DNA from 2 places in the Olleya sp. Hel_I_94 genome. Region 1 is predicted to be linked to the other one. Evidence: riboswitches for the same ligand, from Rfam matches in the RefSeq annotation. Region 1 holds a riboswitch; the other holds the start of a gene.
The links. Region 1 has a riboswitch for S-adenosylmethionine ahead of JM82_RS05255 (Na+/H+ antiporter NhaC family protein). Riboswitches for the same ligand answer to the same signal wherever they lie in the genome.
Positions count from the first base shown of each region.

Region 1 (16,803 bases):
TGTCCGATAAATCAGAGTTAATATATTGTGTAGATATACTAATTAGTAACTCTTGAAAACGAATTTGTCGCTCTATAATTTTATCTTTTTCTAATTGTTTTAAATAATTTAATTTATTGGTTTTAAGTTGTTCTGAGTGGGTTCCTAAAGGGTCTTGATAATCATTTTTCATAGCACTAATCAGAATTTTAAATGCGGTTAAGTTAGTTTGGTTTTACTAATATAATATTTACATTTTTAAAACTAATATTATCCATGTTCAAATTAACATTTTTTTTCTACAATCTTTTAACGACGCTAGTTGACTTAAGTATTTGATTAGCAAATTAGTCTGTATTTACACCAAGAGATTAACTATTTTTAAAGCTAATTTGTATATAAATAAAGTATATTTGTATAGGTTGAAATTGAAGTAAAATAGCTGTAAATTCAATCTTACTTTTTTACATAAAATAATTTTCAAATCAAACAATTATGAAACAATTTGGAATAGTGTTAACAGCACTATTAATTAGTGGTCTATCATTTGCTCAATTAGAAGTCTCTTTAAGTACAGGTTATGCTGTTGGAAGTGCTGGAATGAAATTAGGAGAAACAGTTAACTTATCAGAAACTGAAAACGCTTATGGTAGTTATGGAGAAGGTGCAAATGTACAACTAAGAGGGACTTATTATTTTAATGAGTCTTTTGGTGTAGATTTAGGTTTAGGATATTTACATGGTACTGACCAAACGGTATCCGAAGTTAATGTTCCAAATCGTGAAGTAGATGCTGTTGCTAGAGCACGTGCTTTTGGAGCATCAACATCTATAGTATATAAATTTACAAACAATATTTATGGTCGTTTTGGTGCTTTATTAAAATTAGGAGGAAAAACTGAAGCTGTAGTATATGATAAATCAGTACTTTCTCAGGCAGAAGCTGATGCTTTTGGAATCCCTTTAGGGTCTTACTCTGAAACGAATTATAAAGAAGATTTTCATGGACATTTTCCATTAGGATTTGTAGGTGCTTTAGGTTATAAATTTAACCTAAATGATAACTTAAATTTATTTGTTGAAGCTGAGTATTACGGAATTAGCTTAAAGCGTTAAGACTCTGAAATTACAGAATTTAATACAGATGTAGTTTTACCTGATGGTACTGTTGCATTTGCTGGTTTTTATAATATTGATAATTTACCAAACGATTATAATAAAGAAACAACGTATGTAGATAATTTATCTAATTCAAATACGGATTCATCTAGAAAATTATCTCAAAAAGTACCATATTCGTCATTCGGAATTAACTTTGGAATTACCTATAAATTTAAAAGTAGTTCTAAAAAACAATAAGTCTTTTAAATAGTACATATAAAAAAAATAAAGCCTATTAAAACGTGATTTTAATAGGTTTTTTTTGTGCTGAAAATTTAAAGGTTTTTAATTTGAAACACAAAATTACTTGATTAATAATTAAAATGTTAAGATCTTAAAATCGAAACTATATTATTAACAGTATGTCTTGCTGTTTTGCCGACACCGTAAATAGTCGCAGATGCAAATCCAGTCCAACTACCATAACCAACTAACCATAAATTTGGTAATTTTTTACACTTAGTATAACTGGTCTCTATTTTATTATTTTCAATAATATCCAAGGACTCTAAATGTTTTAAGTTAGCCTTAAAACCAGTGCACCAAATCACTGCGTCAACTGCAGTTTTATCTTCATTGTCCCAAACAACTCCATTATCATAAAAAGAAGAAAAAGGACGTTTAGACGTTAGTGCACCTCTACCTCTAGCCTCTTTTACGCTTTGTACCATGACAATATCGCTTAACGATGTTTTTAAACCCGCATTAGTATTACCTGTTTTTCCATAAAACTTATCTGTAGCATCATTAAATAAATAGCGACCGTCAATATCATCAGGTAAAAAATTAGGCTCATTTATAGTAACCCATTGGGTTTTTGCAACTTTAGAAACTTCTGCTAAAACTTGTGCTCCCGAGTTTCCGCCTCCTACTATTAATACACTTTTGTTAGTATAGGAATCTGCATTTTTATATTCTGAAGAATGTATCATGGTTCCTAAAAACATCTCTTGCTTAGGATATGTTGGTATATAAGGGTTTTGCGCAGTTCCTGTAGCACTAACTAAGGTTTTACAGTAATACGTTCCCGTATTTGTTTCAAGTTTATAGCCAAACGCTGTTTTATGTACAGCGGTTACTTTAGTACTTCTTTTAATATTTAAATTATAACGTATTTCATATTGCTTTAAATACTCAATAAAACTCGTTTTACTAGGATATTCGGATTCGCCTTCAGGCATTCCCCAACCAGATAATGAGCTGAATTGTGTTGGAGAAAACAACTTTAAACTGTCCCAAGTATTTGTCCATGATCCACCTGCTTGATCTTGATCGTCCAAAATTAAATATTCAATTTTATAACGTCTTAAAAAATAGGCGACAGACAAACCTGCCTGACCACCACCAATAACAAGTGTTTCGTATATTTTCATTAAAACTAAATGATTAATTAGAAAAGCTTCATCAATAAATGTACATAAATTAGTGCTAATCAGTATTTAGCTCATCCATAATTTCTGCAAATAATTGATACGATTTAATACGGTCGTTAATATCATAAATATTAGTAACAGCAATAAGCTCGTCAGCTTTAGTCTGCTCCATAAATGCTTTAATTTTAGGCTTTACAGTATCTTTGCTACCAATAAAAGAATATTTTAACATTTGATGTACCTGAGGATTTTTTAAAACTTCTTTGTAATACTCTGTCATCTCTGTTGGTGGTTGTACTGCTTGTCTTTTGCCTGTAAATAAGCCAACAATCATGCTAATTAATGACGTAGATAGACGCTCTGCTTCTTGATCAGTATCTGCAATAATAATGTTTACACCAGTAATAACATAAGGTTTTTGCAACACTGATGAAGGTTGAAATTTATTTCTATAAATATCTAAAGCATCCCATAAATGAGTTGTCGCAAAGTGACTTGCAAATGCATAAGGTAATCCCTTTTTAGAGGCTAAATGAGCACTATCTGTACTTGATCCTAAGATGTAAATAGGAACAGTCACACCTTCTGCAACTGTAGCTCTAACTTTAGATGTTGCATTATCTTCAGAAAAATATTGCTGAATTTGTCCTACCATATTAGGAAATGCGTGTGCAGCTTCCATAAAATCAGACCTAATCGCTTCAGCTGTTTCACGATCTGTTCCAGGTGCTCTACCTAAACCTAAATCAATACGGTTAGGATATAACGTCGCTAATGTACCAAACTGCTCTGCTACTATTAATGGCGAATGATTTGGTAACATTATTCCTCCAGATCCAATAGTTATTGTTTTGGTGCCTTGTGCAACATAACCAATTAAAATTGAGGTGGCACTACTACCTATATTGGGCGAGTTATGGTGTTCTGCCAACCAATATCTTTTATAACCAAAGTCTTCCGCTTGTTGTGCTAAATGTAACGCATTATCATAGGTTTGCTTTAGTGAATGATCTTGAGACACTAACGCTAAATCTAAAATAGAATATGATGTTTTTTGAGTTTTCATAGTTTGTAAGTGTGCTATTATAAGTCTGTTTTAGACCTTAAATATTGCAACTACAAAGTTACATAACATAGTACTGCTAAGGTTGTATGTATCTATTAAACTTTTGCTAAAGCCTTCTTAATAAATTATAATAGTTGTGCGCATCAAGAAAGACTTAAGTGTTTATAATAGTTGTATTTTTGTGTTTTAATATCCAAAACACGGTTGTAACAAGAAAGTATTAAATACATGATTATACCTAAACTACACTATATAACACAAGGCGAAACTGCTAAACAAATTTTAGAAAATGTGCAAAAGGCATGTACTTCTGGTGCAGAATTAGTACAATTACGTTATAAAAATGTGTCTGAAAAAAAGTTTTTAAAATTGGCTGAAGCGGTTATAAAAATAACATCCCATTATCAGACAAGATTAATTATAAATGACCATTATAAATTAGCTAAAACGATTAAAGCAGATGGAGTCCATTTAGGACCTTCAGACACTTGTCCAACTATTGCTAGAAAACACTTATATACTTGGCAAAGTATTGGAGGTACTGCTAATACTTTAGAAGACTGCGAAACTTTAATCACTAAAGAAGTTGATTATATTAGTTTGGGACCTTTTAGATTTACTGATACTAAAGCCAATGTAGGACCAATTCTAGGTTTAGAAGGTTATACTGCAATTATGGATGTTTTAAATACAACAACGCCAATTATTGGTGTTGGAGGAATTACAACTTCAGATATTGAAGCTATTTTAAAAACGGGAATTTCTGGAGTGGCTGTTTCTAGTCAAATTACTAAAAACTTTGAAAGTATAAAAACATTTAACCAATTGCTTAAAGCATCTGTTATAGCAGAACAACGTCATACTTTTGAATAATTTATAATAACATTGAGTTTTATAAAACAAAAAAGCTATCATAATTAAAATTATGATAGCTTTTTTTATAAGTTGTAATTTATGGATTAACTAATTAGTTAATCTTAATAGTTAATACACCTCTTCTGTTTTCTGCTCTACCAGCAGCAGTTGTATTAGTAGTTGCTGGTTGCGTCTCTCCTACTCCTGTAGTCGTAATAACATCTGAAGCTAATCCTTTAGATACTAAGTAATCTTTAATAGTTTGCGCTCTTTTTACAGATAGGTTGTAGTTATAGTTAACACCACCTTTGTTGTCTGCATGACCAACTATAGACACGTTGTAAGATGCATCTTTAGTCATATCTGTAGTTAATTGATCTAAGATTATTTTAGCATTTAAATCAAGCTCTGCACTATCATAAGCAAAATACACTTTTCTTTCGCCTTCAATAGGGTTAGCAACTGGCTTAACGTCTTTAACAACAACAGGACAACCGTTATCTGTTCCTTTTACCTCAGGACAGTTATCTTTATTATCAGGGAAACCGTCACCATCAGTATCAGGACATCCACCAAATTCAACACGACCTTTTACTTCAGGACATAAATCGTCTTTATCAGCAACACCATCACCATCTGTATCAGGACATCCACCAAGACTAGCTAATCCTGCAACTTCTGGACAAACATCATACTCGTTTGGTACACCATCTCCATCAATATCGTTATTTACTTCTTCCTTAGCGTTTCCATTTCCTAATTTATACACGATACCTAAGCTATGTGCAAAATGTTTTGGTAAGTAGTCTTTAAACGCATGCTTGTAAGTGGTTTGCAAGTTTAATCCAAAATCATCATTGATGCTATATTTTAAACCAACAGCACCATTAACAGTACCTGCACCAACTAAATCTGAACCGTTTGCTGCATAAGATGTATTATAAGGACCTTCTTCAATCCAAGTATAACCACCACCAACTGCTAAAAATGGTTGTAAATCGTTTTTACCAAATGCATAGTTAATCATACCATCTAAACCGTAATACTTAAGGTTGTCTACTAAAACGCTTTCATCTGCACTACCTAAATCACCCCATTTAGTTAACTCATTTAAAGTACCTCTTGCAGTAATAGATAAGTTTTTGTTGAAATTTTTAGTTACACCAACATATACACCTAAATTCCAGTGATCGTTAAGGTTAAAAAATTCGTCAAAATAATCTCCTTGTGGCGCATTTTCTCCAACAGGATAAACATCAATAGCACTTACACCAGTTTCAAAAGACCAACGTTTGTCATTTTTAGAATCTGTAACTGACATGTCAGCACTGTTTTCTTCCTTAATAGTATCTTGATTTAAGCTATAAACTAAACCTAAACTGTGTGCCCAATGCTTTGTTAAATAGTCCTCAAATGAGTGCTTATATGTTGTCTGTAAGTTAATACCAAATCTATTAGTAACGTTATAACGTAATCCTAAAGCTCCATTTACAGTACCAGCACCAACTAAGTCTGATCCGTTAGCAGCAAAAGAAGTATTGTATGGACCTTCTTCAATCCAAGTGTAACCACCACCAACTGCTAAAAAAGGTTGTAATTTACCTTTACCAAAAGCATAATTGATCATAGCGTCTAAACCATAATATTTTAGGTTATCCACTAATACACTTTCATCTGCAGCACCTAAATCACCCCATTTGCTAATTTCGCTAAAAGTACCTCTAGCAGAAAGTGATAAGTTATTATTAAAGTTTCTTGTAATCCCAACATAAACACCGTAATTCCAATGATCGTTTAGATTTAAAAATTCGTCTAAATAATCTCCTTGAGGAAAATCTTCTCCGACAGGATAAACATCAATTGCAGTAAAACCAGTTTCAAAAGACCAAGTCTTTTCTGTGTTTTGTGCAAAAGAAAATTGCATACTAAATACTAGTATAAGTGTTAATGATAAAATGTTGTAATACTGTTTCATATTCAAATTATTTTTTATTTTAAAAATTAATTAAGCCGGCAAATTAACAACAATTGAAATCAATAAAAGACAAAAATTTTAATGAAATAATTAGCTGTCAAAACCCACAATTATCGAAATAATAATGATTTTGAATTAGAGTGTAGAATCGTTAATTAATTATGTTTAAATATGGTTTAAGTCTAATGTTTTTAGTACTTAACTAGTAAATGCATAAAAGTTAAATTCGTCATAAAACCGAAAAAAAGTGTTGTCATTATTAGTAAGAAATTCCATTCAAACGATGAACAGTAAAAAAGTCCGTTGTAGTAAAAATCTTATCACATTTAAAATATAGTTTTTTGATTAAAATTTAATTTTTGATGGTGTAAAACGTTTAAAAATATCAGTTTTAGTATTTCAAAATCTGTTAAAAAACTATATTCGCAGCATGTGGATGTATTTAGGTTTATTAGCAGCTCTTTTTTTAGGATTACATAATTTGTGTAAAAAGCATGCAGTACAAGGTAATGAGGTTTTTCCTGTACTTTTAGGTACCATTGGATCTGGCTTTTTATTTATACTTCCGTTTTTTATTGGTTCTGTTTTTTTTCCAGAGGAAACCAAAAACTTAGGATTTTATATTACTAGTATTCCTTGGCAAACGCATGGTTTTATATTTATCAAATCAATGATTATGGCTGCGTCATGGATATTAGCCTATCAAGCGTTAAAACATTTACCCATAACTATTGTCACACCAATCCGATCCGCAGGTCCTTTTTTTACTTTTATTGGAGCCATAATTATTTATAACGAAACGCCTAAGTTTTTACAATGGATAGGTTTTTTTCTTATCATATTTTCTGTAATCCTCTATTCTAGAATTGGTAAAAAAGAAGGTATTATATTTAAAAGAAACAAATGGATTTTCGCTATTATCGGAGCAACATTTTTAGGTGCTTCTAGCGGTTTATATGATAAATTTTTGATTCAGAGTTTAAGCCTTAACCCTCAAACGTTACAATTTTGGTTTTGTTGGTATACCATACTAATTTTAATAGTTATATTATCTATTACGTGGTTTCCGTATAAAGCTAAACGACAAGCGTTTAAATGGCGTTGGACTATTGTTGCTGTTGGTATTTTATTACAAGCAGCAGATTATTTTTACTTTAAAGCACTACAAGATCCTGATGCCTTAATCATGTTATTATCTGCTATAAAAAGAAGTCAACTTATAATTGCAGTTGTAATTGGAGGTATTGTTTTTAAAGAACATAATAAACGCAAAAAACTTGTTCCTTTATTTGGGATATTATTAGGTGTCTTTTTGATTTTATATTCTTAAAAACAAAAGTGGTTTATAATAAAATAATGCTATTAAATCGATTTTATAGCTGCTTGTATCTGTATTCTAGCCATATCATAAACTAACTTAGAATTTGAGGTATTAATAACAGATAACTCTGTGCATGCTAAAACTACAATTCCATTTTTGGTATACTTATTAAGCAAATCATTAAATATGTTTAATTGCTTAGGATTTGCATCACCATTGTAAACAGCTATTCTTAAATTGTCTATTAGTTGCATATCTGCATCAGATATTTTTTTTGTTGGGTCAAATTCTTTAGTTGTGTATCTCCAGTTTAAAATTTCTTTTAAATTCATTTGTATGTATTTTTTATGTGTTGATTAATAATTACATTGCAAATATAATTACGTATACTCCTTTTTTTAGCGTACAAAAAAAGGTAATGCAGGTACAAAAAAAGGTTTTTTAAGGGTTTTTTCTTAAAATTTTCCTAAAACAAGTAAAAAACACTGTTTTATGACACTTATACATACATTAAATAAACGTTAAACCTTTATTAATACAAGGCTAAAATCTAGCCAACCCATCTAAAAGTTAAGTTGACTCTCGGCTGAATTGGTTTTTTGGTTTTAGGAATTTTGTGTTTCCAGTATTGCTGAGTAGCAGCTTGCATAAGTAATAAACTACCATGAGCTAACGGAATATCGACACGGTTTAAATCTTTACGAGATACGTGTTTTAGCTGAAAAGGTCTTGTAGCTCCAAAGGTTATTGAGGCGATTACTGAATTTTTACGTTGCTCGCCTTTATAATCTTGATGCCAATCTACACTATCTTTTCCGTCGCGATAATAATTGAGTAAACAACGTGTAAATTTAATATCGACTTCTTTTTCAATTCGGTTTTTTATTAAAAGTAAATCATTATTCCACAAATGCATTTTACTCTTAGTTTCGGCATATGTAATATCTTTTTCAACATCGCCAAACCAAGCGGTTAATCTGGGATAATCAATTAATTTGCCATGAATAACAATTTGTTCTTGCTCCCAAGGTGTGTTTTCTAGTAAACTTTTATATAGCGTATTGCTTTCTTCTATGCTGAAGAAATTTTCGAATAAAGTAACATCAGCTCCTGGTAAATCGTATACTGTTTTGCGGACTCCTTCTGTTGAAAATAAATTTGTTTGATTAAATAAGTCCATTTTAATGTTCTTTTAAATTTGCATTATTAGGTCTTTCTTTTCTTAAATCCTGTATAAAAAAGCCAAACATGATAATGATAAAAAATGAAAATGGTAAAGACGTTATAATTAATAATCGCTGCACAGCCTCCAAAACATTGACATTAGACTTAATGTTACCTAGAAGAATGAGTGCGATAGTGGCTAATAGAATGAAAATAGACCAAATAACGCGATGTGCTTTGTTAGGATTTTTAGAACCTTTATCTGTAAACATGCTTAACACAAATACAGCAGAATCGACAGAAGTGATTAAAAAACTAATTAATAAAAATATAGAAGTTATGTTTAAAACGGTAGCAAAGGGATAATGTTCGAAGAATACAAAAATAGATGAGAATACATTTCCAAATTCGTTATTATATGTTCCCCAATTTTTAATTAAATTGAATGCTGAAGTTCCAAAAACCGAAAACCAAAAGAAGGTTCCGATAGACGGAATAATTAAAACACCTAATAGCAATTGTCTTATTGTTCTTCCTTTAGAAATACGCGCAATAAAAATGCCTGTAAAAGGTGCCCAAGCCAACCAAAATGCCCAGTAATAAAAGGTCCAACCCGTTAAAAACTCTAAACCAGGATTGTAATCTCCCAATGCTAAACTGATTGGAATAAAGTCTATAATGTAGTGATAAGTTGCAGTTACAAAGGAAACTAAAATCTCTTTGGTATTGCTAGTAAAAAAGATAAATAATAAAATTACTAGAGTGACTATAATATTTAATTTTGAAAATATTTTGATACCCTTATTTACACCTTGCCAAGCGGAATAACAAGCGATTGTTGATATTAAAACACATAGAATTATAGTTGTAGTTAACCCAAAACCAGCATTAAACACATGGTTTAGTCCTCCATTAATTTGTGTAGTACCCAAACCAATTGCTGCTATTAGTCCAAAAATAGTGGTTATAATAGTGATAATATCTACGCTACTTTTTATAGGTTTATTTTTAATTTGATCTTCGATTGTGGCACTAATTCTCACTTTCTTTTTTTTAACATGCAAAGCATAACCAACAATAACTGCAAATAGTCCGTAAAATGCCCAAGCTGTAATTCCCCATTGATAAAAAGTGAATTCTAAGGCCAAAATATCGTTAGACAAATTAGATTTAAAAGGTGGGTTTTGTTGCATAAAAACAGGTTCTTGTACAGCTCTTAATAAAATACCAGATCCCATTCCTGCACTATACAACATAGCAATCCAAGACCAAAGTGAGTATTCTGGTTTCGTGTTTGGTTTGCCAAGTTTTATGTTTCCGTATTTAGAAAATGCAACTAATAACAATGCTACAACACAACCAAAACCTAAGTATAAATAGAAATATCCAAAATAATTCCGAACCCATAATGAAGCGGTTTCAATTGCATAATAACTTGCTTCGGTAGCAAAAAACACAATTAAAGTGCAAATAAAAATGATACCTACAGAAATAGATAAAATAGAATGTTTTTTAATGTATTTAAAAATCAAATTGGATGTGTTTATGTAAAAATAGTGATTAGAATTTAAATCCTAATCCCTATTAATTAATATATAACTGTATGGTTTTCTAATTTACCGTTTCTGTCATTTCACTTAAAATAAACTAGTCAAACAAACCCTTTTAATGTATCTTAATTGGATATTAATGTATAAATAAAGGTTATGAGTATGAAAAATCAGGTTGTTATTTCTTTTTTATATAAATTTGTTTGAATATTTTAAATAAAACACGAGATAATGCAAGTATTAGAAGCATATAAACCTTTTGAAATACAAGAAATAGAATTAACAGAATGGAAACAGCGTCCTGTTAAAAACAACTTTTTTGAATTGGTTTTAATTAAAGAAGGTGAAGGTACACAATGTATAAATTACAACGATTACACTTATACTAAAAATAGCATGTTTTTGCTACCACCATTAAAATGTCACTCTTTTACTATTGAAAAACCGACGCGTTTTGTGTTTTTAAAATTTACAGATTCGTTTTTTAAGAATGTAAATAGGATTACAATTGATAGAAACGAATGGTTTAAAGAAGCTGCTTATATACTCTCTAATTATAACCAATTACCAGGAGATATTATTAAGAATGAAATGGATAGAGACCATTTAAACAGCCTAGTAACTATGATTTTACAAGAATCTAGAAATTATGGCGAAGAATCTGTTAACCTAGTAACTAGTTTAATGACGAGTGTTTTAGAGTTGTTAATTCGAAATATTAAAAAAGGAAGTTATTTTGAAGTTCCAAAAAATAATTCGGATGATAGAATTACAAAAATGTTGACTTATATTAATGAAAATATTGCTAAAACAGAGCTACTTAAAGTCGAAAATCTATCCGATGTCTTTATGATGTCTGCGACTTATGTAAGTGAATATTTTAAGAAACAAGTAAATATGTCTCTTCGAGAATATATTATTAAAGCGAAGCTGAAACTTGTAGAAATTCGATTGCTAAATTCCGATTTTACATTAACACAAATTGCAGACGAGCTTGGTTTTACAGACGTAAGTCATTTATCTAAAACGTTTAAGCGTTATGCAGGAACTTCTATACGAGAATTTAAAAATAATGGAGAGTATATGTTGTTAAAACGTGGAAGTTGTGCACCAACTATTAGAGCTTAACGAGTAATTAAGCTATTAATTCCATTTTTTTAGATTCGCGTATTAAAGCAGCAGCCAAAACGGTTGTAGCATCAATAATTAAGCTGTCTTCAATTTTTTGGTATTGGATTGCTAACGGAATTTCGGTACACCCTAAAATAACAGCTTGTACGCCTTTTCTAGACAAATAGGTCGCTGCCATACTCAGGTTTTCTTTCGCCTTTTCGTTTACCGGATTTGAAAATGCTTTAATTCCGTAAGATGTATCGTATATGGAAGGATGTACAAATAAATCCTGAATATCTTCGGAAGGTTGAATAACTTCGATATTGTATTTTGCTAGAACTTCAGGATAGACTTTTGCTAAAATAGTTCCTGTAGTTCCTAAAACACCAACTTTAGTGATTTCTGGATGTTTTGTAGAAATATAGAGTCCAACTTCTTCAATTAAATTAACTAAAACACAAGATTCTGGTATACTTTTTTCAATCAAGCTTAAAATCGGTTTAGCGTGTGCTGTATTACACGGAATAGCAATAATAGACGATCCACTAGCGATTAAAGACGATATAATTTCTGCTATAGCAATACCAGGATTTATTTCAGTTTCACCTAAAAGATATTTAGTTCTGTCAATAATTTTATGAGGTACAGAGAGCATTGAAACTGGTAAATGGTCTTGATCCGACGTTGCTTCTGTTAAATCGTATACCTTTTTAATTAAGTCAATACCAGCGTAACTACCTACACCACCAACTATACCAATCATTTTGTTCGTCATCATAAGTTCTTCCTATAAATTATAAAAGAATAAGATGCCAAATTAAAGCTGTTTAAATCAAATTTTATCTAAAATATATATTAAACTTTAAATTTATTTAGTTTTAGACTGATTATAAATTAACAAAACAGGTATATGTTGATAATCATTTAATTATATTTGAATGTAATCTATTACATTTTGTAATGTTTAAAATTAAATCTTCTTTTTTGACATCCTTTTTTTTATTGCTGTAATAGCAGCATTGATTATGAGTGTCTCACTTACGTCTAGAAAAGATTTAATTTATATCTCTCCTATAGTTATTCTAATATTAATTTTTAAATATTTAAGTATTACTAAAAAGAAAGCCGATCCTAAATTTCTACTAGCTTTATTAGCTTTTCTTATTCTTAATATTATAAGTTTTTACGATTATAATAAATATTTTAATGCTATAAGCTTATTAACTTCAGGATACCTTATACTTTTTACCTTGATTTTAAAAAAGTATTTAATAAAAAGTAAATTAAAATCTTTTCTATCATTATCTGTTATACTTGGCGTTTTTTTAGTTGGATATGTTATTTATGCAGTGGTAGATTTATTGATTGATCAAATACCGAATTATAACATAACATTCATGTTTATTTGTGCGTTGTGCTTATTTATTTATGCGATCACTTTTGCTATGATATATATTAGTGATAATTACGCTACTGGTACTATTTTGTTAGCCTCAGGTGTTGCCACAATTTTCAACCTTGGCTTATCTCCAATCAATGAATATTTTCTGTATAACGAAATTTTCACCTTTTTAATATTGTTTTGTCATTATTTGTCGCTTTATCTTTTTATGACCTTTATTTTGAAAACTAAACTTGTCAAAGACAATGACATCTCTAGTAAATATTTCTAATTGCAAAAGTCTGTTTTTAAAACTATTATGTAATTCTATTTAACTAATCACTTCATATAATCGGACGTGTAAAAACAGTAGTTTTTAATCAGGTATTCAACATAATTTATCGTTTATATTTTTACAAATTTTAACGTATTTTAATATTTTGGTATGGCTTTATGCTATACATTTGCCGACTTAAATAAATTATCAAGAATCTCAATAAAAGGAGATAGCAACCTGCAATAACAAGCAAGGTGCTAAATAGATAAGCCAAGTAATTGGAACAAATGTTAAATCATATGTCTTTTATTTGCTGCTATTTCCTTTTAAAAATGAAAAGGAAACATGGCAAATTCAAAAACAATTACTCCAAAATTTTCAGCATTAATACCATTATTCGTATTTGTATTTACGTTTTTAGGTGTTGGAATTTATCAAAACGATTTTTACGCATTACCAGCTCCAATTGCTGTTATAGTCGGTATAATTGTGGCATTTTTAATGTTTAAACAATCCATAACCTCTAAAATAAATACGCTGCTTAAAGGTTGTGGTGATGATAAAATATTAACCATGTGCCTAATCTATTTATTGGCTGGTGCATTTGCAACTATAACCAAGGCTACTGGAAGTGTAGACGCTATTGTAAATCTTGGACTGGATTATATTGCTATACAATACATCTATTTTGGCGTGTTTATAATAGCAGGTTTTTTATCTGTATCTACAGGTACATCTGTTGGTGCAATAGTTGCATTAGCTCCAATTGTTATTGGTTTTGCAGATAAAAGCAATGTAGATTTAGGGATATTATGTGGTGCATTACTAGGTGGTAGTATGTTTGGAGATAATCTTTCCGTAATATCAGACACAACTATTGCAGCAACACAGTCATTAGGCTGTAAAATGAGTGACAAATTTAAGCAAAATATTAAAATCGCTTTGCCTGCGGCTTTAATCACTATAGGTATTTTAATTATACAAGGTTTTGGATTAAAAGCTGTGCCGACAGATGCTGTAACCTACACCTACTCCATTATAAAAATCACGCCTTATCTATTGGTTATCCTACTATCTGTTATTGGTATAAATGTATTTGTAACATTGCTATTAGGCGTTATTGCTGGTGGACTTTTAGGAATTATTTATGGAGATTTCACATTAATAGAGTCTACTAAAATCGCATACAACGGTTTCACCAGTATGACTGAAATCTTTTTGTTATCTCTATTAACAGGTGGATTAGCTGCTTTAGTGGAAAAAAATGGAGGGATAAACTATATTCTTAGTAAAATTAAAAATTTAATTCAAAGTAAACGCTCTGCACAACTAGGTATCGCAGCATTGGTGGGTACAATTAATATGGCAATTGCTAATAATACAGTTTCTATTATAATAGCTGGTCCAATCGCAAAAACAATCAACGATCAATATCAGTTGGACAACAAAAAAACAGCTTCTATTTTAGATGTTTTTGCATGTATTATTCAAGGAATCTTACCTTATGGTGCACAAGTCTTAATGATACTAAGTTTTGCAAATGGTAAAATTGATTATCTAGATTTAGTTGTAAACACATGGTATTTAGCACTATTGTTCATTTACACTATCATTTATATTAGCTTTAAGCCTTTACGTTTACGCTAGTGTTCACTATGATTTAATCTTATGGTTTTGTAATAAAATCATCATAAATTAAATCTTTGTTAAAAAAAAGAATGAACATTCATTTTTGTATATCTTTGCATCAGAATTAGAACAAAAATGGCAAAACTTCAAAAAAGTATAGATAAACGTAACGCATTGGTAAAGGCGACAATCGAGTTGGTTAACAACAATGGTTTTCATGCGACACCAATGAGTAAAATAGCAAAAATGGCTAACGTCTCACCTGCTACAATCTATTTGTATTTTGAAAATAAACAAGATTTAGTAAATAAGACTTACGTCGAAGTTAAAGCAGACTACACAAAATATGCTTTTGAGACTTATAAAAAAGATATGCCTATTGAAGCTGGCTTTAAACTAATCTGGAACCGTATTGCAGATTTTAAATTAAAAGAAAGTGAAAACGCTATGTTTTTGGCACAATGTGATAACACACCAATGATTGACGAGATAAGCAGACAAGAAGGTATAAAACACTTGCAACCACTGCTGGACCTATGGGAACGCGGAAGACAAGAAGGTATTATAAAACCTTTATCTGATTATTTACTGTACGCCTATGCTATAAATCCATTATCGTTTTTAATGATTACACAAAAACGTGGTGTTTTTCAATTAGATAAAGCCCATTTAGAAGAAGCCTATCAATCTGCTTGGAACAGCATAAAAGTTTGTAATTAAAATGAAAAAAACAGCAATTATATTAGGTGCTACAGGTTTAACTGGAGGTCTTTTACTTCAAAAATTAATTGAAGACAAAGATTACTCCAGCATAAAATTGTTTTCACGATCTAAAATAGAAGGCTTACCTAGTAAGGTAACTCAATACATTGGAGATCTATTAAAACTAGAAGATTTTAAAGACGATTTTACCGCACATCAAGTGTTTTGTTGCATTGGTACAACTAAAAGTAAAACACCAGATAAATCACTTTACAAAAAAATAGATTACGGGATTCCGGTTTCTGCTGCAAAGCTCGCTAAAGCTAATGGCATAGATACATTTGTAGTTATATCTGCAATGGGTGCCAATGCAAAAAGCAACATATTTTACAATAAAACTAAAGGCGAGATGGAGCAAGATGTCCTAAATCAAGACATCAACCGAACCTTTATTTTAAGACCTTCATTAATTGGAGGCCAACGTGAAGAAAGACGTACGCTTGAAAAAATAGGAATCTCAATTTTTGAAGCATTAAAACCGCTATTTATAGGTTCCTTAAAAAAATATAAAATTATTGAACCAGAAACTATTGCTCAAGCTATGTTAAATCTAGCTAATAGCACCAATCATGCTAATACTATAATAGCATCAGATGCCATTCAACGCATTACTAAAAACAACTAAAACAAACATTAAATATATGGAATTATTAGATAAATTAAATTGGAGATACGCAGCTAAAGCCATGAATGGTGAAAAAGTAGCAGAAGATAAAATAGAGCGTATTTTAGAGGCTGCACGCTTGGCTCCCACATCTTCAGGATTGCAACCTTTTGAAATATTTGTGGTAAAAAACCAAGATATTAAAGAGCAAATTAAACCAATAGCTTGGAATCAATCTGTAATTACAGACTGTTCTCACCTGTTAGTTTTTGCTGCTTGGGACCATTATACGCCAGAGCGTATTAATTATATGTTTGATTTAACTAATGACATTCGTGGTTTTAAAAACGAAGGTTGGGAAAATTACCGACAAATGTTATTAGGTATGTATCCTCAAAAAGATCCAGAAGAAAACTTTATTCACGCATCAAAACAAGCTTACATAGCTTTTACAGAGGCTTTAACTGCTGCAGCTTTTGAAGGTGTAGACGCAACGCCTTTAGAAGGTTTTGAGCCAGATGCTGTAGACAAAATTTTAGGATTACGCGAAAAAGGATTACGTAGTGCTGTATTATTACCAATTGGTTACAGAA
Region 1 covers NZ_VISI01000002.1:502,403-519,205, reverse strand. Annotated here, with positions in the region: gene JM82_RS05320 (ATP-binding protein) at 1-172, opposite strand, end outside; gene JM82_RS05315 (outer membrane beta-barrel protein) at 475-1,095, shown strand; gene JM82_RS05310 (ArsO family NAD(P)H-dependent flavin-containing monooxygenase) at 1,467-2,513, opposite strand; gene JM82_RS05305 (LLM class flavin-dependent oxidoreductase) at 2,569-3,579, opposite strand; gene thiE (thiamine phosphate synthase) at 3,808-4,452, shown strand; gene JM82_RS05295 (OmpA family protein) at 4,547-6,409, opposite strand; gene JM82_RS05290 (EamA family transporter) at 6,840-7,739, shown strand; gene JM82_RS16525 (hypothetical protein) at 7,772-8,062, opposite strand; gene JM82_RS05280 (alpha-ketoglutarate-dependent dioxygenase AlkB family protein) at 8,281-8,910, opposite strand; gene JM82_RS05275 (BCCT family transporter) at 8,912-10,426, opposite strand; gene JM82_RS05270 (AraC family transcriptional regulator) at 10,676-11,572, shown strand; gene JM82_RS05265 (aspartate/glutamate racemase family protein) at 11,580-12,335, opposite strand; gene JM82_RS05260 (hypothetical protein) at 12,583-13,230, shown strand; SAM-I-IV-variant riboswitch at 13,415-13,513, shown strand; gene JM82_RS05255 (Na+/H+ antiporter NhaC family protein) at 13,561-14,862, shown strand; gene JM82_RS05250 (TetR/AcrR family transcriptional regulator) at 14,980-15,564, shown strand; gene JM82_RS05245 (NAD(P)H-binding protein) at 15,566-16,231, shown strand; gene JM82_RS05240 (NAD(P)H-dependent oxidoreductase) at 16,248-16,803, shown strand, end outside.

Region 2 (16,803 bases), 2.3 Mb from region 1:
TTATTAAAAATTACCATAAAGACGTCCGAAAGTTAAAACGTAAATTAACCTTTCAAGGTGTTGAAGCGCGTATATCACACATAGAAACACAGTTATATAAAAAAGTGCTTCATGAAGAATCAAGTTTAACTTTAAACGAATTTGTTTCAGAATTAAAAGCCATTAGACAAATTATAATTGATCAGCATCAATCGCTTTACGTTACCGAAGTAACTAGTTTACTTAACAAAATTCATTTATTTGGCTTTCACTTTTCAAGCTTAGATATACGTCAAGATAGTAGAGTGCATCATTCAATTTTTACAACAATGGTGGATAGTATGATTGCTAACGGAAGCAAGGATATTCCGAGTAATTATCATAGTCTTTCAGAAGCGGAACAAGTTAAGGTTTTGTCTGAAGTTAAAGGAACAGTGGATTTGTCTTTAATTAAAGATGAAGAAACGCTAAAAGCACTAAATACTATTAAGGCTTTAAAATCTATTCAGGAAACTAATGGAGAGTTGGCTGCAAACCGTTATATTATTAGTAATAATCAAACCACTTTAAATGTTATGCAGTTATTTGCAATGCTTAAAGTTGTAGCATTTAATGATAAGCTAACGGTTGATATTGGACCTCTTTTTGAAACTATTACAGATTTAGAAAATGCACATATAGTAATGGAGGATTTATATACAAATCCTGCTTATGCTAAACACTTAAAATCTAGAGGAAATAAGCAAACTATTATGTTAGGCTTTAGTGACGGAACTAAAGATGGAGGTTATTTAATGGCTAATTGGGCTATTTATAAAGCAAAAGAACGTTTAACAGCTATCTCTAGAAAATATGATGTAACTGTCATATTTTTTGATGGTCGTGGTGGACCACCTGCTAGAGGTGGTGGTAAAACACACAATTTTTATGCGTCATTAGGACCAACTATAGAGGATAAAGAAGTGCAATTAACCATCCAAGGACAAACTATTAGTTCTAATTTTGGTACTTTAGATTCTTCACAATATAACTTAGAGCAATTAATAAGTTCTGGTATATATAATAGTTTAAGTGATACGGATTTACGCATGGTTCCAGAAAACAGAGCGGTTATGGATAATCTAGCTAAGCTAAGTTATCAAGCGTATGTAGATTTTAAAAACCATCCAAAATTTATCTCATATTTAGAACATATGAGTACACTTAAGTATTACGCAAAAACTAATATTGGAAGTAGACCTTCCAAACGTGGTAAAGCAGAAGGCTTAGTGTTTGAAGATTTAAGAGCCATACCTTTTGTGGGATCTTGGAGTCAACTAAAACAAAATGTACCAGGATTTTTTGGTGTTGGTACTGCTTTAAAACATTACGAAGATGCTGGCGAATTTGAAAAAGCGCAAAACTTATTTAAAACCTCTAGCTTTTTTAGAACATTAATTGAAAACAGTATGATGTCCTTATCAAAATCGTTTTTTGATTTGACAAAGTATATGAGTGATGATCCAGAATATGGTGCCTTTTGGAATGTTATACATACCGAGTATTTAACGACAAAACGATTGATTTTAAAATTAACAGGTTATACAGATTTAATGGAAGAAGAGCCATCAGGTAAAGCTTCTATTAGGGTCAGAGAATCTATTGTATTGCCACTATTAACAATACAACAATATGCTTTAAAACAAATTCAGGAATTAGAAAAAGCAGATGTAAAAGATGCCGAGTTAATTGCTGTTTATGAAAAATTAGTAACACGATCGTTATTTGGTAATATAAATGCGAGTCGTAATTCGGCTTAATTATAGCCAATTAACGTTTAATAAGACTTTAAATAGCAAGTTTAATTTTTTTTGAACTTGCTATTTTTAAATATAACAGAATATTAATCTGTATAATTTAATATTATATGAATTATTTTCTGTATAATTAATAAAAATTTAATTTTTTAGAAAATTATTCCGTTTTGTTTGTTTCTAAAATATTTATTTTGCAATATTTGTACTCACAAAGTTCAAAAACTTACTGAAATGTTATCAAGAAAGGTGGAGGGATTAGACCCATTGAAGCCTTAGCAACCCTTAGACTTACTAAGAAGGTGCTAAATTCTACTTAATTTTCGATTCATTAATCGATACATTGGATAGATAACTAAAAACTAATTACTCATCTGTGGTTAGTATTTTTCTTTTTAACATTTTTCTATTAAGTATGCTTCAAACGAAGCTTATTTGACTTTTGGTTTAATTTATTTATTAACTCAAAAATTAGAAAAATGAGTACTCAAAAATTTGCAACACAAGCATTACACGCAGGACATGACACTGCTAAAACAGGAGGGACAAGAGCAGTTCCTATTTATCAAACTACTTCATACGTTTTTGACGATTCGGATGACGCAGCAGGACGCTTTAACCTGTCTGTCCCTGGATTTATTTATACACGTTTAAATAATCCAACAAACGATGTTTTAGAACAACGTATTGCAGCTCTAGAAGGTGGTATTGCAGCAGTAGCAACTGCTTCCGGAACAGCTGCCATTTCTACAACATTATTAACCTTATTAAAAGCAGGAGATCATATTGTGGCTTCTAGTAGTTTGTATGGTGGTACCTATAATCTATTAAGCGTAACCTTACCAAGACATGGTATTACAACCACATTTGTAGATCCTTCTGATCCAGAAAATTTTAGTAAAGCAGCTCAAGAAAATACAAGAGCTGTATTTGTAGAGTCTTTGGGTAATCCAAAATTGGATGTATTGGATTTAGAGGCTATTTCTAAACATGCAAAAGCCCATAAAGTGCCATTAATTGTGGATAATACAGTTGCGACACCTTACTTGTTAAATCCAATTGAATATGGTGCAAATATAGTCATCCATTCGCTAACAAAATATATTACAGGTAACGGAACTTCTTTAGGTGGTATCATTATAGATGCAGGAACTTTTGACTGGACTAATGGTAAGTTTCCAGAATTTACAGAGCCTTCTGCTGGATACCATGGTTTAGTCTATAGTGATGTTATTGGACCAGCAGCATTTATTGCAAAGGTAAGAATTGAAGGTTTACGTGATTATGGTGGCGCTTTAAGTCCTTTTAATGCATTTCAGATTATTCAAGGATTAGAAACCTTAGAATTAAGAATTTTAAAACACTCTCAAAATGCTTTACAATTAGCTAAATGGTTACAAGAACAGCCAGAAGTAACTTGGGTAAATTATCCAGGGTTACAAACTAGTAAATACAATACGTTAGCTAAAAAATATTTACCTAAAGGACAAAGTGGTGTGGTGACATTTGGAGTGGAAGGTGGTTTTGAATCGGCTAAAAAAATAGCAGATACAACTAAGTTATTTTCACTATTGGCTAATATTGGCGACACTAAATCACTAATTATTCATCCTGCAAGTACAACGCATCAACAATTAAGTGATGAAGCGCAACAAGCCACAGGAGTTACAAAAGACTTAATCAGATTGTCCGTTGGAATAGAAAATATAGACGATTTAAAAGCAGATTTAAAAGAGGCTTTTGCTGTTGTAAACAAAACCGTTTTAGCTTAGACTTAATTTAATTTTAATTATTTAACCCGAAATAACTTCACACTTTTTAGTTGCCATTTTAAAGTGTGATGGTTATTTCTAATGCAATGAAATATGAGTGATTTAAAATTTACAGTAGCAGGAAATAGTACTTCTGCTACTCAATTTATAGGACAAGCAAGACAATTTAAATTAGTGGTTGACGAACCAGATGCGTTAAATGGAACAGATCAAGGTCCAAACCCTGTCGAGTATATTTTAGCAGGTTTTGCAGGTTGCGTAAATGTAGTTGGACACCTAGTAGCAAAAGAGCTTGGTTTTAAAATAGAAAAACTTGATATCGAAGTTTCAGGACAGATCAATCCAAATAAATTCTTAGGAATCTCGCAAGACGAGCGTGCTGGTTTTAAAACAATAGAACTAAACCTAATCCCTAAAACAGATGCAAGTATAGAAACACTTGCAAAATGGTTAGAGATTGTTGAGGCACGTTGTCCTGTTAGAGATAATTTGTCCAATAAAACGCCAATAAAAATAGCTGTTGAAAAAGAATATAGTTTAAAGTAAAATGGAGAATTTAAAATATATAAATATCCCTGAGTTTGTTAACAATAATGGTAAGACATCAGATATTAAGTTGTCTTACCAATTATTTGGCAGACCATTACATACAGCACCAATTATATTGGTAAATCATGCACTTACTGGTAATTCTAATGTGGTTGGAGATCAAGGATGGTGGAATGATTTAATAGGTGATAATAAATGTATTGATACCTTACATTATACCATTTTAGCTTTTAATGTTCCAGGTAATGGTTATGATAATCTAGAAGAAAATCTGATACATAATTACCAGGAATTTACAGCTAGAAACATAGCCGAAATCTTTGCTTTAGGACTGCAACATTTATTAATTAATAAATTGTATGCCATCATTGGAGGTTCCGTTGGAGGAGGAATAGCTTGGGAGTTAGCTGTTTTAAAACCAAACTTAGCAGAGCATGTAATACCAATTGCTACAGATTGGAAAGTGACGGATTGGATTACCGCAAATTGCCATATTCAGGACGCAATCTTAAACAATTCAAATCAGCCTTTAAAAGATGCCAGAATGCACGCTATGACTTTATATCGTACGCCAGAATCTTTGACAAAAAAGTTTTCTCGTAGTAAAAATTCACAATCTTTATTTAAAGTCCAAAGTTGGTTAAGTTATCATGGAGACCAGTTGGATAGTAGATTTCATTTGTCAGCTTATAAATTAATGAATCAAATCCTAAAAACTATTGATATAACAAAAGGACGATTACCATTTAAAGACGTGGCTTCAGTCATTAAAGGTCACGTACATATTATAACAATTAATAGCGATTTGTTTTTCAAGGCTGATGAAAACTGGGAAACTTATATTGATTTAAAATCAGTCAAACAAAACGTAACTATTGGCGAGATTAAATCGCTTCATGGTCATGATGCTTTTTTAATAGAATTTGATCAGTTGTCTAGCTTATTAAACCCAATTTTTAAAAGTAAAGAAGTGTTAACAAACAAATTTGAAACTGTATTAAAAAAGTGTGTATGAGTAGTATTACAGAAGTCATTAAAAAGCGAATTTTAGTGCTTGATGGTGCAATGGGTACCATGTTACAACGCTATAATTTTACTGAAGAAGATTTTAGAGGCGAGCGTTTTAAAGACTATCCAACATCTTTAAAAGGAAATAATGATTTACTGTCATTAACCCAACCCAATGCTATTGCAGACGTACATCGTAAGTATTTTGAAGCTGGAGCAGATATAGTTGAAACCAACACATTTTCAGGAACAACCATCGCTATGGCAGACTATAAGATGGAAGATTTGGTTTACGAACTTAATTTTGAATCGGCTAAAATTGCTAAATATGTTGCTACGGAATTCACTAATAAAAACCCTGAAAAACCACGTTTTGTGGCAGGAAGTATTGGTCCTACAAATCGTACTGCAAGTCTAAGTCCAGATGTTAACAGACCAGAATTTAGAGCTGTAACATTTGATGACTTACGTATTGCCTATAAACAACAAGTAGAAGCCTTAATAGCTGGAGGAGTAGACTTATTGTTAGTCGAAACTATTTTTGACACATTAAATGCAAAAGCAGCATTATTTGCAATTGAAGAAGTAAAAGAAGAAAAAAACATAGACATTCCAATTATGGTTTCTGGTACCATTACAGATGCGTCTGGTCGTACACTGTCTGGTCAAACAGTTGAGGCTTTTTTAGCCTCAATTTCTCACGTGCCTTTGTTAAGTGTTGGCTTTAATTGTGCATTAGGCGCAAAGCAATTACAACCTTATTTAAAACGTCTATCAAATCAAACAGATTTTTACACGTCTGCACATCCAAATGCTGGACTACCAAATGCTTTTGGAGAATATGATCAAACTCCAGAAGAAATGAAAAACTTAATCGAAGGATATTTAAAAGACGATTTAATTAATATTATTGGTGGTTGCTGTGGGACAAATCCAGAACATATTAAAGCAATTGCTCAGGTTGTAAAAAGCTATAAACCAAGACAAATTAAACAACTAGCATAATGGACGACTGCGACTGTCAAAAATATTTAACGCTTTCTGGTTTAGAACCCTTAATTGTAACTCCAGAAAGTAATTTTATAAACGTAGGAGAGCGAACCAATGTTACAGGTTCTAGAAAGTTTTTACGTTTAATAAAAGAAGAAAAGTATACCGAAGCTTTAGCTGTAGCAAGAGATCAGGTAGAAGGTGGTGCACAAATTTTAGATGTCAACATGGACGAAGGTATGTTGGATGGCGTTTATGCGATGACTACTTTTTTAAATCTCATTGCTTCAGAGCCAGATATTTCCAGAATCCCTATAATGATTGATAGCTCTAAATGGGAAATTATTGAGGCTGGTTTAAAGGTGGTTCAAGGTAAATCTGTTGTAAATTCTATAAGTTTAAAAGAAGGAGAAACCGAGTTTATTCGTCAAGCTAAACTAGTAAAACGTTATGGAGCTGCTGTAATTGTAATGGCTTTTGATGAAAATGGTCAAGCAGATACGTATAAGCGTCGTATTGAAATTTGTGAACGTTCTTATAAAATATTGGTTGATATTGTCAATTTTCCTCCACAAGACATCATTTTTGATCCCAATATTTTTCCGGTTGCAACAGGAATGGAAGAACATCGTAAAAATGCATTAGACTTTTTTAATGCTACAAAGTGGATTAGACATAATTTACCATTGGCTAATGTGTCTGGTGGCGTAAGTAATGTGTCCTTTTCTTTTAGAGGAAACAATACTGTGCGTGAGGCTATGCATGCTTCGTTTTTGTTTCATGCCATAAAAAACGGAATGAATTTAGGAATTGTAAACCCAACGATGTTGGAGATTTATGATGAAATTGATAAGGAATTATTACAGTGCGTTGAAGACGTTTTGTTTGACAGACGTGAGGATGCTACTGAGCGTTTATTGGAGTTTGCCGAAACCGTAAAAGGCAATAAAAAAGAAACTACAGAAACGGTTCAGGAATGGAGAAATACCGAGTTGCAAAGCAGGATTACACATGCTTTAGTAAAAGGGATTGATACGTTTATAATTGAAGATGTTGAAGAGGCAAGACAATCTGTTTCACGACCAATTGAAGTTATTGAAGGTCATTTAATGATTGGGATGAGTGTAGTTGGAGATTTGTTTGGAAGCGGAAAAATGTTTTTGCCACAAGTAGTAAAATCGGCTAGAGTCATGAAAAAAGCTGTAGCGTATTTACAACCATTCATTGAGGCTGAAAAAGATGGAAAACAAGCCTTTGCTGGAAAAATTTTAATGGCTACTGTAAAAGGAGATGTACATGATATTGGTAAAAATATTGTGAGTGTAGTTTTAGGATGTAATAATTACCAGATTATAGATTTAGGTGTTATGGTTCCACCAGAAAAAATTATTGAAACAGCTATAAAAGAACAGGTTGATATTATTGGCTTAAGTGGTTTAATTACACCTTCATTAGACGAGATGGTTTATGTGTCCAAAGAAATGGAAAAACAAAACCTAAATATACCATTAATTATTGGTGGTGCAACGACGTCTAAAGCACACACGTCGGTTAAAATTGCACCTCATTATAAAGACGCTGTGGTACATATTAATGATGCCTCAAGAGCTGTAACTGTTGTTGGTGAATTACTAAATAAAAATAATGTTGTTTATAAGGAGCAAATTAGAGAAGAATACGATGTGTTTAGAGAAAAATTTTTAAACAGAACCAAACAAAAAGACTACATAAGTATTGAAGAGGCTAGAAAAAGAAAGTATAAAATAGATTGGCAAACCTCTAAAATTGTAAAGCCAAAACAATTAGGAATTCAAATAATCGAAGATTTTGATATTACAAAATTAGAAGCGTTTATAGATTGGTCTCCATTTTTTAGAAGTTGGGATTTGCATGGTAAATATCCAGATATTTTAACAGATAGCGTGGTTGGTACTCAAGCAACAGATTTGTTTATCGACGCTCAAGAATTATTAAAAAGAATTTTTGACGAAAAGCTATTAAAAGCAAAAGCCATCTTTGGGTTGTTTCCTGCTAATACCATAAATGATGATGACGTTGAAGTAAGTTTGTCACCTCGAGCGCAGTCGAGAGGTCTTACAAGTGAAGATAAAATTAAATTCCTAACCTTACGTCAACAATTAAAGAAAAGAGAAGGTGTGCCTAACCATGCCTTAGCAGATTTTATTGCTCCAAAAGAAACAGGAATACAAGATTATATTGGTGTTTTTTGCGTGTCTACTGGTTTTGGTACAGCAGAATTAGCAGAGCAGTTTGAAGCCGATAATGATGATTATAATTCGATTATGATTAAAGCGTTAGCAGATAGATTAGCCGAAGCTTTTGCGGAATATTTACACAAAGAAGTAAGAACAAAACATTGGGCTTATGCACAAGATGAAAGCTTAACTAACCAAGAATTAATTAAGGAAAATTATAACGGAATCCGTCCAGCTCCTGGTTATCCTGCGTGTCCAGATCATTTAGAAAAACAAACCATTTGGAAGCTATTAAATATAGAAGAAAATATTGGTGTAAAACTTACCGAAAGTCTTGCTATGTGGCCTGCAGCAAGTGTAAGTGGTTATTATTTTGGTAATCCTGAGGCTAAGTATTTTGGCTTAGGAAAAATCACGAAAGATCAATTATTGGATTATTCAAAACGAAAAAATATTAGCATAGAAGAAGCTACTAAATGGCTAAACCCAAATTTAGCGGATTAGTGTGTTAGCGATTGATGTGGCATCCTTTTTACGTCAGTTCGAGTAATACGACGTTAGGAGTATTGTATCGAGAACAAGTAAAAAGATATAACGGAAAGCGCGACCCTTGTGGTAACGCTATAAAAGTAATTGAGATATAATTATAGGTAATACATGAAAGTAACAGAACATATAACGAGAGGTAAAGGGAAAACGCAATTTTCGTTCGAGATTTTACCGCCTTTAAAAGGACAACATATCCAATCTATTTTTGATAATATTGATCCCTTAATGGCATTTAATCCGCCTTTTATTGATGTCACTTACCATCGTGAGGAGTATCATTACAAAGATTTGGGTGACGGATTGCTTAAAAAACAAGTGGTTAAAAAGCGTCCTGGAACCGTTGGAATTTGTGCTGCAATCCAAAATAAATATAATGTGGATGCCATTCCGCATATTTTATGTGGTGGTTTTACTAAAGAGGATACTGAGAATTTTTTAATTGATTTAGACTTTTTAAATATCGATAATGTAATGGCATTGCGTGGTGATGCTGTTAAAACTGAAACTTATTTTACGCCAGAAAAAGAAGGTCATGCGTATGCTAGTGATTTGGTAAAACAAATAACAGCTTTAAATAAAGCTAATTATTTGGATGATCAACTGCTTAATTGTAGTGCGACGGATTTTTGTGTTGGTGTTGGTGCATACCCAGAAAAACATATGGAAGCACCAAGTCTGGAAAGTGATATTCATTTTTTAAAAAAGAAGATTAAAAATGGTGCTGAATATGTGGTGACACAAATGTTTTTTGATAATCAAAAGTATTTTCAGTTTGTAGATAAATGCAGAAACGAAGGGATTACTGTGCCGATTATTCCTGGTTTAAAACCAATATCAACTTTAAAGCAGTTAAATGTTATTCCACATCGTTTTCATGTTGATTTGCCAGAAGCTTTAATTAAAAGTATTATTAAATGTAAAACTAATGTTGAGGTCAGACAGGTTGGTATTGAGTGGTGTATCCAGCAATCTTTAGAGCTTAAAAAAGCAGGCATACCAATGTTGCATTACTACTCGATGGGAAAAAGCGATAATATTAAAGCAATTGCCGAAGCTGTTTTTTAATAACAAAAAACGCTTACTTTTGTAATATGCTTTCTAAGAAAACAAAATACGGAATTAAGGCTTTAGTACACTTAGCTAAAAAGGACCAACGTTGTCCTGTGCAAATTAGTACGATATCTTCGGCTGAAAATATTTCTCAAAAATTTTTAGAGACAATCCTACTTACATTAAAAAAAAATGGGATTTTAGGTTCTAAAAAAGGAAAAGCAGGTGGTTATTACCTTTTAAAAGAGCCTAAAGGTGTTAGTATGGCAGATGTCATGCGTATTTTAGAAGGACCTATTGCAATGGTGCCTTGCGTAAGTTTAAATTTTTACGAGGCTTGTAGCGATTGTCCAGATGAAACCATTTGTGCTGTCCATAACTTAATGGAAGAGGTTAGAGATAGTTCTCTTAAAATTTTTAACAACAAGACTTTAGCAGATTTTATTTAATTTATTTGTGCAAACAAGCTGCAAGCTATACATTTGCATTTAATCTACTATTCCGATAGGAATTAAAGAGTAATTGAATTTAGATATGATTTTAGATGCGTTTTTTAAAGTAGAAAACAAAAAGAAGGAAGCTAAGTCATCCGAAGAGAACATTAATAGAAGCATCCTTAAAACAATAAGTTGGAGAGTTATTGGTACGTTAGATACTTTAGTAATTACCTATTTTATTACTGGCACTTTACAAATGGCTTTAAGTATTAGTTTTATAGAGTTTTTTTCTAAAATGTTACTTTACTTTTTTCATGAACGTGCTTGGAACAAAATTAAATTAGGAAAATGATACAAATAGATATAGATAGTATTAACCAAAAATTAAAAGATAAAACACCACAGGAGATTGTCAATTGGGCTATTGGTATTGCCAAAAACCCTTTGGTTACTACTAATTTTAGACCTTATGAAGCTGCAATATTACATTTAGTATCCAATCAAAAAAAGGATATAAAGGTAATTTGGTGCGACACAGGATATAATACGCCTAATACCTATAAACATGCCGAGTCGGTTATTAATACCCTAAATTTAAACGTAAAACTATATGTCCCAAAACAGACTGTTGCACATCGTGATGTAGTTTTAGGTATTCCTGATGTAAATGATCCTAATCATAAACTATTTACAGAACAAGTTAAGCTAGAGCCATTTACTAGAGCATTTTTAGAGCATAAACCAGATGTTTGGTTTACTAATTTGCGTAAAGGTCAAACTGCTTTTAGAGATAGTATTGATGTTGTATCTGTGGATAAAAATGGAGTAATTAAAGTTAGTCCATTTTATAATTTTACAGATGAAAGCCTTGATGCATATCTTGAAAAACATCAACTACCAAACGAGTTTAAATACTTTGATCCAACTAAAGTTTTAGGTAATAGAGAATGCGGTTTACACGCATAAATGATAAATAAAATAATGAAAAATACCTCACAAATAAATCCGTTAGAAAACGAAGCTATTTATATTTTTAGAGAAGTGGCAGCACAATTTGAAAAACCAGTTTTACTGTTTTCTGGAGGAAAAGACTCTATAACATTAGTAAGATTAGCTCAAAAGGCATTTTATCCTGCTAAGATTCCGTTTCCATTAATGCATATAGACACAGGTCATAATTTTCCTGAAACTATAGCCTTTAGAGACCGTTTGGTCAAAGAATTAGGTTTAGAATTAATAGTGAGAAATGTTCAGGATTCTATTGATCAAGGAAAAGTTAAAGAAGAATCTGGACGATACGCAAGCCGAAACCAATTACAAACAACAACACTTTTAGATGCTATTGAAGAGTTTAAATTTGATGCGTGTATTGGAGGAGCCAGACGTGATGAGGAAAAAGCAAGAGCAAAAGAACGTATCTTTTCAGTAAGAGATGATTTTGGACAATGGGACGAAAAAAATCAACGTCCCGAATTATTTGACATGCTAAATGGACAAATTGAATTGGGACAAAATGTACGTGTATTTCCAATTTCCAATTGGACGGAATTAGATGTTTGGTCCTATATAGAGGAAGAAAAAATTGAAATTCCTTCTATTTATTTTGCACATACAAGAGCTACTTTTTTAAGAGATGGATTAATATGGTCTGCTGACGATGACGTTGTTTATAGAGATGAAGATGAAGAAGTGATTGAAAGAATTGTACGTTTTAGAACCGTTGGAGATATGAGTTGCACAGCAGCTGTCTTATCCGAAGCTTCAGATATATCTAGTGTAGTACAAGAGATTCGCGATTCTTCAATATCAGAGCGAGGTGCTAGAATAGATGATAAGCGTTCTGAAGCTGCAATGGAGAAACGAAAACAACAAGGGTACTTTTAGAGAAGCCTTTTCATTCCTTGAAAAAGTAATATTTAATTTAATAATAAAAACTTCATTTTGAAGTCAAACATATAATATGGACGTATTAAAAATAGCAACAGCAGGTAGCGTTGATGATGGAAAAAGCACATTAATTGGAAGATTATTGTACGATACAAAATCACTTACTTCAGACAAATTAGAAGCTATAAAAAATAAAAGTCAGCAACTAGGTTATGATTATTTAGATTTTTCTTTGGCTACAGATGGTTTAGTTGCCGAGAGAGAACAGGGAATCACTATTGATGTTGCTCATATTTATTTTTCTACAGTTAACAAAAGTTACATCATTGCAGATACTCCAGGTCATGTTGAGTATACTAGAAATATGGTCACTGGTGCGTCAACGTCTCAAGCAGCTATTGTTTTAATAGATGCAAGAAAAGGAGTGATTGAGCAGACCAATCGTCATTTTTTTATAAATAATTTATTACGAATTAAGACCGTTATTGTAGCTATAAATAAGATGGATTTAGTTGATTTTTCTGAAGAGAGATACAATGAGATAAAATCTGAATTTGAAGTTTTGATGAGCAAACGAGACTATCAAGACCAAAACATTAAATTTATTCCAGTAAGTGCTTTAAAAGGTGATAATGTTGTTAATAAATCAGAAAATACACCTTGGTATACTGGTGAAACATTATTGGAGCATTTGGAAAATATTAATCAAAAAGATGTATTAAATACAGGTACACCTAGGTTTCCTGTGCAATATGTTATTCGTCCTAAAACCGAAGAATTTCACGATTTTAGAGGTTATGCAGGTAAGGTTTATGGAGGTGAATTAAGTGTTGGAGATGAGGTTGTTATTCTTCCTTCTCAGACTAAATCCAAGATTAAAGAGATTCATTTTTATAATCAAAAAGTACAAACTGCATCAAGACGCTCGTCGGTATTAATTACTTTAGATGATGATGTAAATATTAGTAGAGGAGACATGATTGTTAAAGCCAATGATTTACCTGTTATTGATAAACAATTTACAGCGACCATTTCTTGGATGGATTCTCAAAATTTAGCCTCAGGTAATAAGTATGTTATACAACATGGTGTCAACAAAGTATTAGCAAAAGTGGATACTATTCATCATAAAATAAATCCTGATTATTCTGGGATTGATCAGTCTGCACAGGTGTTGAACATGAATGATATTGCATCAGTGACTTTTAAATTAAATAAGCCTATATTTTATGATGCATTTAAAGACCATAGGACAAATGGTTCTTTTATTATTATAGATAGTAAATCTAATAATACGGTAGGTGCAGGATTTATACAATAGTAATTATTAAACAAATGCAATGGTATTATCTAAGTAATTGCTATTATTTTAAATAATTAAACTCCTATTATAAATACGCTAAATAGTCTAAAATTAGAAGTAACTTTATAGCCTCAAATAAAAACAGGTTATGCAGGAGACGTTACAAATTCCATTTAGGTTTAAAGAGAAAGTAGAAGACTTAGCAAAAGAGTTGTTTTATTGTGCGTTAGAGACTTCTGACCAACAGGAACAGCTTTTTAAAAATATTAAAGATGCCTTTTTTTATGTTTCTCAGGCATTAGATTGCGGAGTTTGTAATACAAAATGGGATCAGTTTAAAACAGGAGTTAAAGCTTTAAAACCAAAATTACAATTGGATGCAGAAGCTGCTTATAATAATGATCCTGCAGCAAAAAGTGTTAAAGAAGTTTATTTAGCTTACCCTGGATTTTACGCTATAGCAATGTATAGATTAAGTCATATTTTATGGCAATTAGATGTGCCTGTTTTACCACGTATGATATCGGAATATGCGCATGGTATAACTGGAGCAGATATACATCCTGGTGCTACAATTGGAGACTCATTTTTTATAGATCATGCTACAGGAGTTGTTATTGGAGAAACAGCAATTATATATAACAATGTAATTATTTATCAAGGAGTAACTCTTGGTGGTATTAAAGTCGAAAAAGCTTTAGAAAACACTAAAAGGCACCCAACAATTAAGGATAATGTTACCATTTATGCCAATGCCACTATATTAGGAGGTGACGTTATTATTGGAGAAGGATCTGTAATTGGAGCTAATGTATGGATCACTAAATCTATTCCAGAACAATCTTTAGTCACTTACAAATCAGATATTAAAATCACCAATAAATACAGCAAATGAGTATTTTAAAACAAATAGGTAACACACCATTAGTAGAAGCCACCAATTTAGTATCAAAACCTAACGTTAAGTTGCTTTTAAAACTAGAAGGTGATAATCCAGGAGGAAGTGTAAAAGATAGACCTGCTTATAATATGATTGCCGAAGCTGTAAAACGTGGCGACATAAAAAAAGGAGGACATATAGTAGAAGCTACAAGTGGTAACACTGGTATAGCTTTGGCTTATGTAGCCAGTTTATTTGGGATTAATATTTCTTTAGTAATGCCAGAAAACTCCACTATCGAGCGTGTCAAAACAATGCGAGCTTATGGAGCAGAGGTTGTTTTAACAGATGCCCAACGTGGTATTGAAGGCTCAAGAGATGTTGCTTTTAAAATGAGAGATGAAAAAGGTTATTTATTGTTAAATCAATTTGAAAATAACGACAACTGGAAAGCGCATTATAAAACCACAGGTCCAGAAATTTGGAAAGATACAAAAGGAGAAGTGACGCACTTTGTATCTGCAATGGGTACTACAGGAACCATTATGGGGACTTCAACATTTTTAAAAGAACAAAATAAAGACATTCAAATAATAGGTGCGCAACCAGCCGATGGATCTAGTATACCAGGCATCCGTAAATGGTCTCCAGATTACGTACCAAGTATTTTTAATCCATCTAAAGTTGATCAAGTTATCGAAGTTAGTCAAGAAGAAGCAACAGCAATGACTAAACGATTAGCAAAGGAAGAAGGTATCTTAGCAGGTATGAGTAGTGGTGGGTCTGTAGCAACCGCTATAAAATTAATCGAAACTTTAAATCAAGGCGTTGTCGTTGCAATTATTTGCGACAGAGGTGACCGTTATTTGTCTTCTACCTTATTTGATTAGTAATATGCATTAACGCTGTTTATAATTTAATTACTTTTGCGACTTAATTACAGTGTTAATGAAGTCTTATTTTAGTTGTTTATTTTTATGTTGTGTCTTTTTAGCTACAGCACAACAAGAAAAAAATCCGTTTACCTTAGATGCTAATTTTTTCTATGGAAATATAACAGAGCATAACAGTGATATTTCACATTTAATAAAAGGACACCCAACTGGTTTTATTTTAAGTTATAATAAAAAGACATTTGGTCAAAATGCTTGGGAAAGCAGATATAACTATCCAGATTATGGAGCGTCAATTATTTATCAGGATTTTAAAAATGAAACGTTAGGCAATAACCTTGGTGTCTATGCACATTATAATTTTTACTTTTTAAAACGAAACTTAGTATTCAGAATCGGTCAAGGCTTAGCATACAATTCTAATCCGTATGATAAGGTAGATAATTACCGTAATAATGCATTTGGTACACGCTTGTTAAGCAGTACTTATGTGATGCTTAATTATAAAAAAGAAAATATTTTTCAAGGATTTGGATTACAAACTGGTTTATCTTTAATCCATTATTCAAACGCTAACATTAAAGCGCCAAACAGCTCTATAAATAGTATTACATTAAATTTAGGAGTTAATTATCGTTTAGATTCAAATAATTCACCAGAATATATCAAGCATATTGACGAAGCATTTACAGAAAAAGTAAAGTATAATTTTGCTTTCAGAACAGGTGTTAACGAAAGTGATATTATAGATTCTGGACAATACGTTTTTTACATTGTTTCTGCATATGCAGATAAGCGTTTAAATAAAAAAAGTGCCATACAATTAGGAACAGATGTCTTTTTCTCTAATTTTTTAAAAACTCATATTAGATATAAATCAGTTGCCTTTCCTTTAGATAATGTCTCTGGAGACGAAGATTATAAACGTGTAGGTGTTTTTGTAGGTCATGAGTTATTTATTAGTAAAACATCATTAATTACACAACTAGGTTATTATGTGTATTACCCATTTGATTTTGAAGGTCGTGTTTATAATAGAGTAGGTTTAAAACGCTATTTTGGAGATAAAATTTATGGAGCTTTAACCCTTAAGTCTCATGGTGCCAAAGCAGAAGCAGTAGAATTAGGAATAGGAATAAGATTATAAGATGAAAAAAATAATATACATACTATCAGTAATAGTTCTATTTAGTTGTGATTCTGAAAACGCACCAGATTGTTTTCAAAATTCGGGAGATATCGTACAACAAGAAATTGCTGTAGATGGGTTTACCAAGATTACGGTATATGAAAATATCGAATTATTTATAGAACAAGGTCTGACGCAAAAAGTAGTTTTAGAAACTGGAGAAAACTTAGCAAACGATGTTGATGTCTATGTGGAAAACGGACGATTGATTTTAAAGGACAATAACGGTTGTAATTTAACAAGGGATTATGGGATTACTAAAATATATGTTACCACACCTAACGTGACAGAAGTTAGAAACAGTAGTA
Region 2 covers NZ_VISI01000002.1:2,796,991-2,813,793, forward strand. Annotated here, with positions in the region: gene JM82_RS15610 (phosphoenolpyruvate carboxylase) at 1-1,778, shown strand, start outside; SAM riboswitch class I at 2,007-2,130, shown strand; gene JM82_RS15615 (O-acetylhomoserine aminocarboxypropyltransferase/cysteine synthase family protein) at 2,252-3,544, shown strand; gene JM82_RS15620 (OsmC family protein) at 3,638-4,090, shown strand; gene JM82_RS15625 (alpha/beta fold hydrolase) at 4,092-5,108, shown strand; gene JM82_RS15630 (homocysteine S-methyltransferase family protein) at 5,105-6,106, shown strand; gene metH (methionine synthase) at 6,106-8,811, shown strand; gene metF (methylenetetrahydrofolate reductase [NAD(P)H]) at 8,965-9,921, shown strand; gene JM82_RS15645 (RrF2 family transcriptional regulator) at 9,948-10,355, shown strand; gene JM82_RS15650 (DUF2061 domain-containing protein) at 10,429-10,695, shown strand; gene JM82_RS15655 (phosphoadenosine phosphosulfate reductase family protein) at 10,692-11,309, shown strand; gene cysD (sulfate adenylyltransferase subunit CysD) at 11,325-12,227, shown strand; gene JM82_RS15665 (sulfate adenylyltransferase subunit 1) at 12,304-13,551, shown strand; gene epsC (serine O-acetyltransferase EpsC) at 13,682-14,428, shown strand; gene cysM (cysteine synthase CysM) at 14,425-15,303, shown strand; gene JM82_RS15680 (acyloxyacyl hydrolase) at 15,362-16,453, shown strand; gene JM82_RS15685 (head GIN domain-containing protein) at 16,455-16,803, shown strand, end outside.
Region 2: another riboswitch for S-adenosylmethionine. It lies ahead of JM82_RS15615 (O-acetylhomoserine aminocarboxypropyltransferase/cysteine synthase family protein); the one in region 1 lies ahead of JM82_RS05255 (Na+/H+ antiporter NhaC family protein).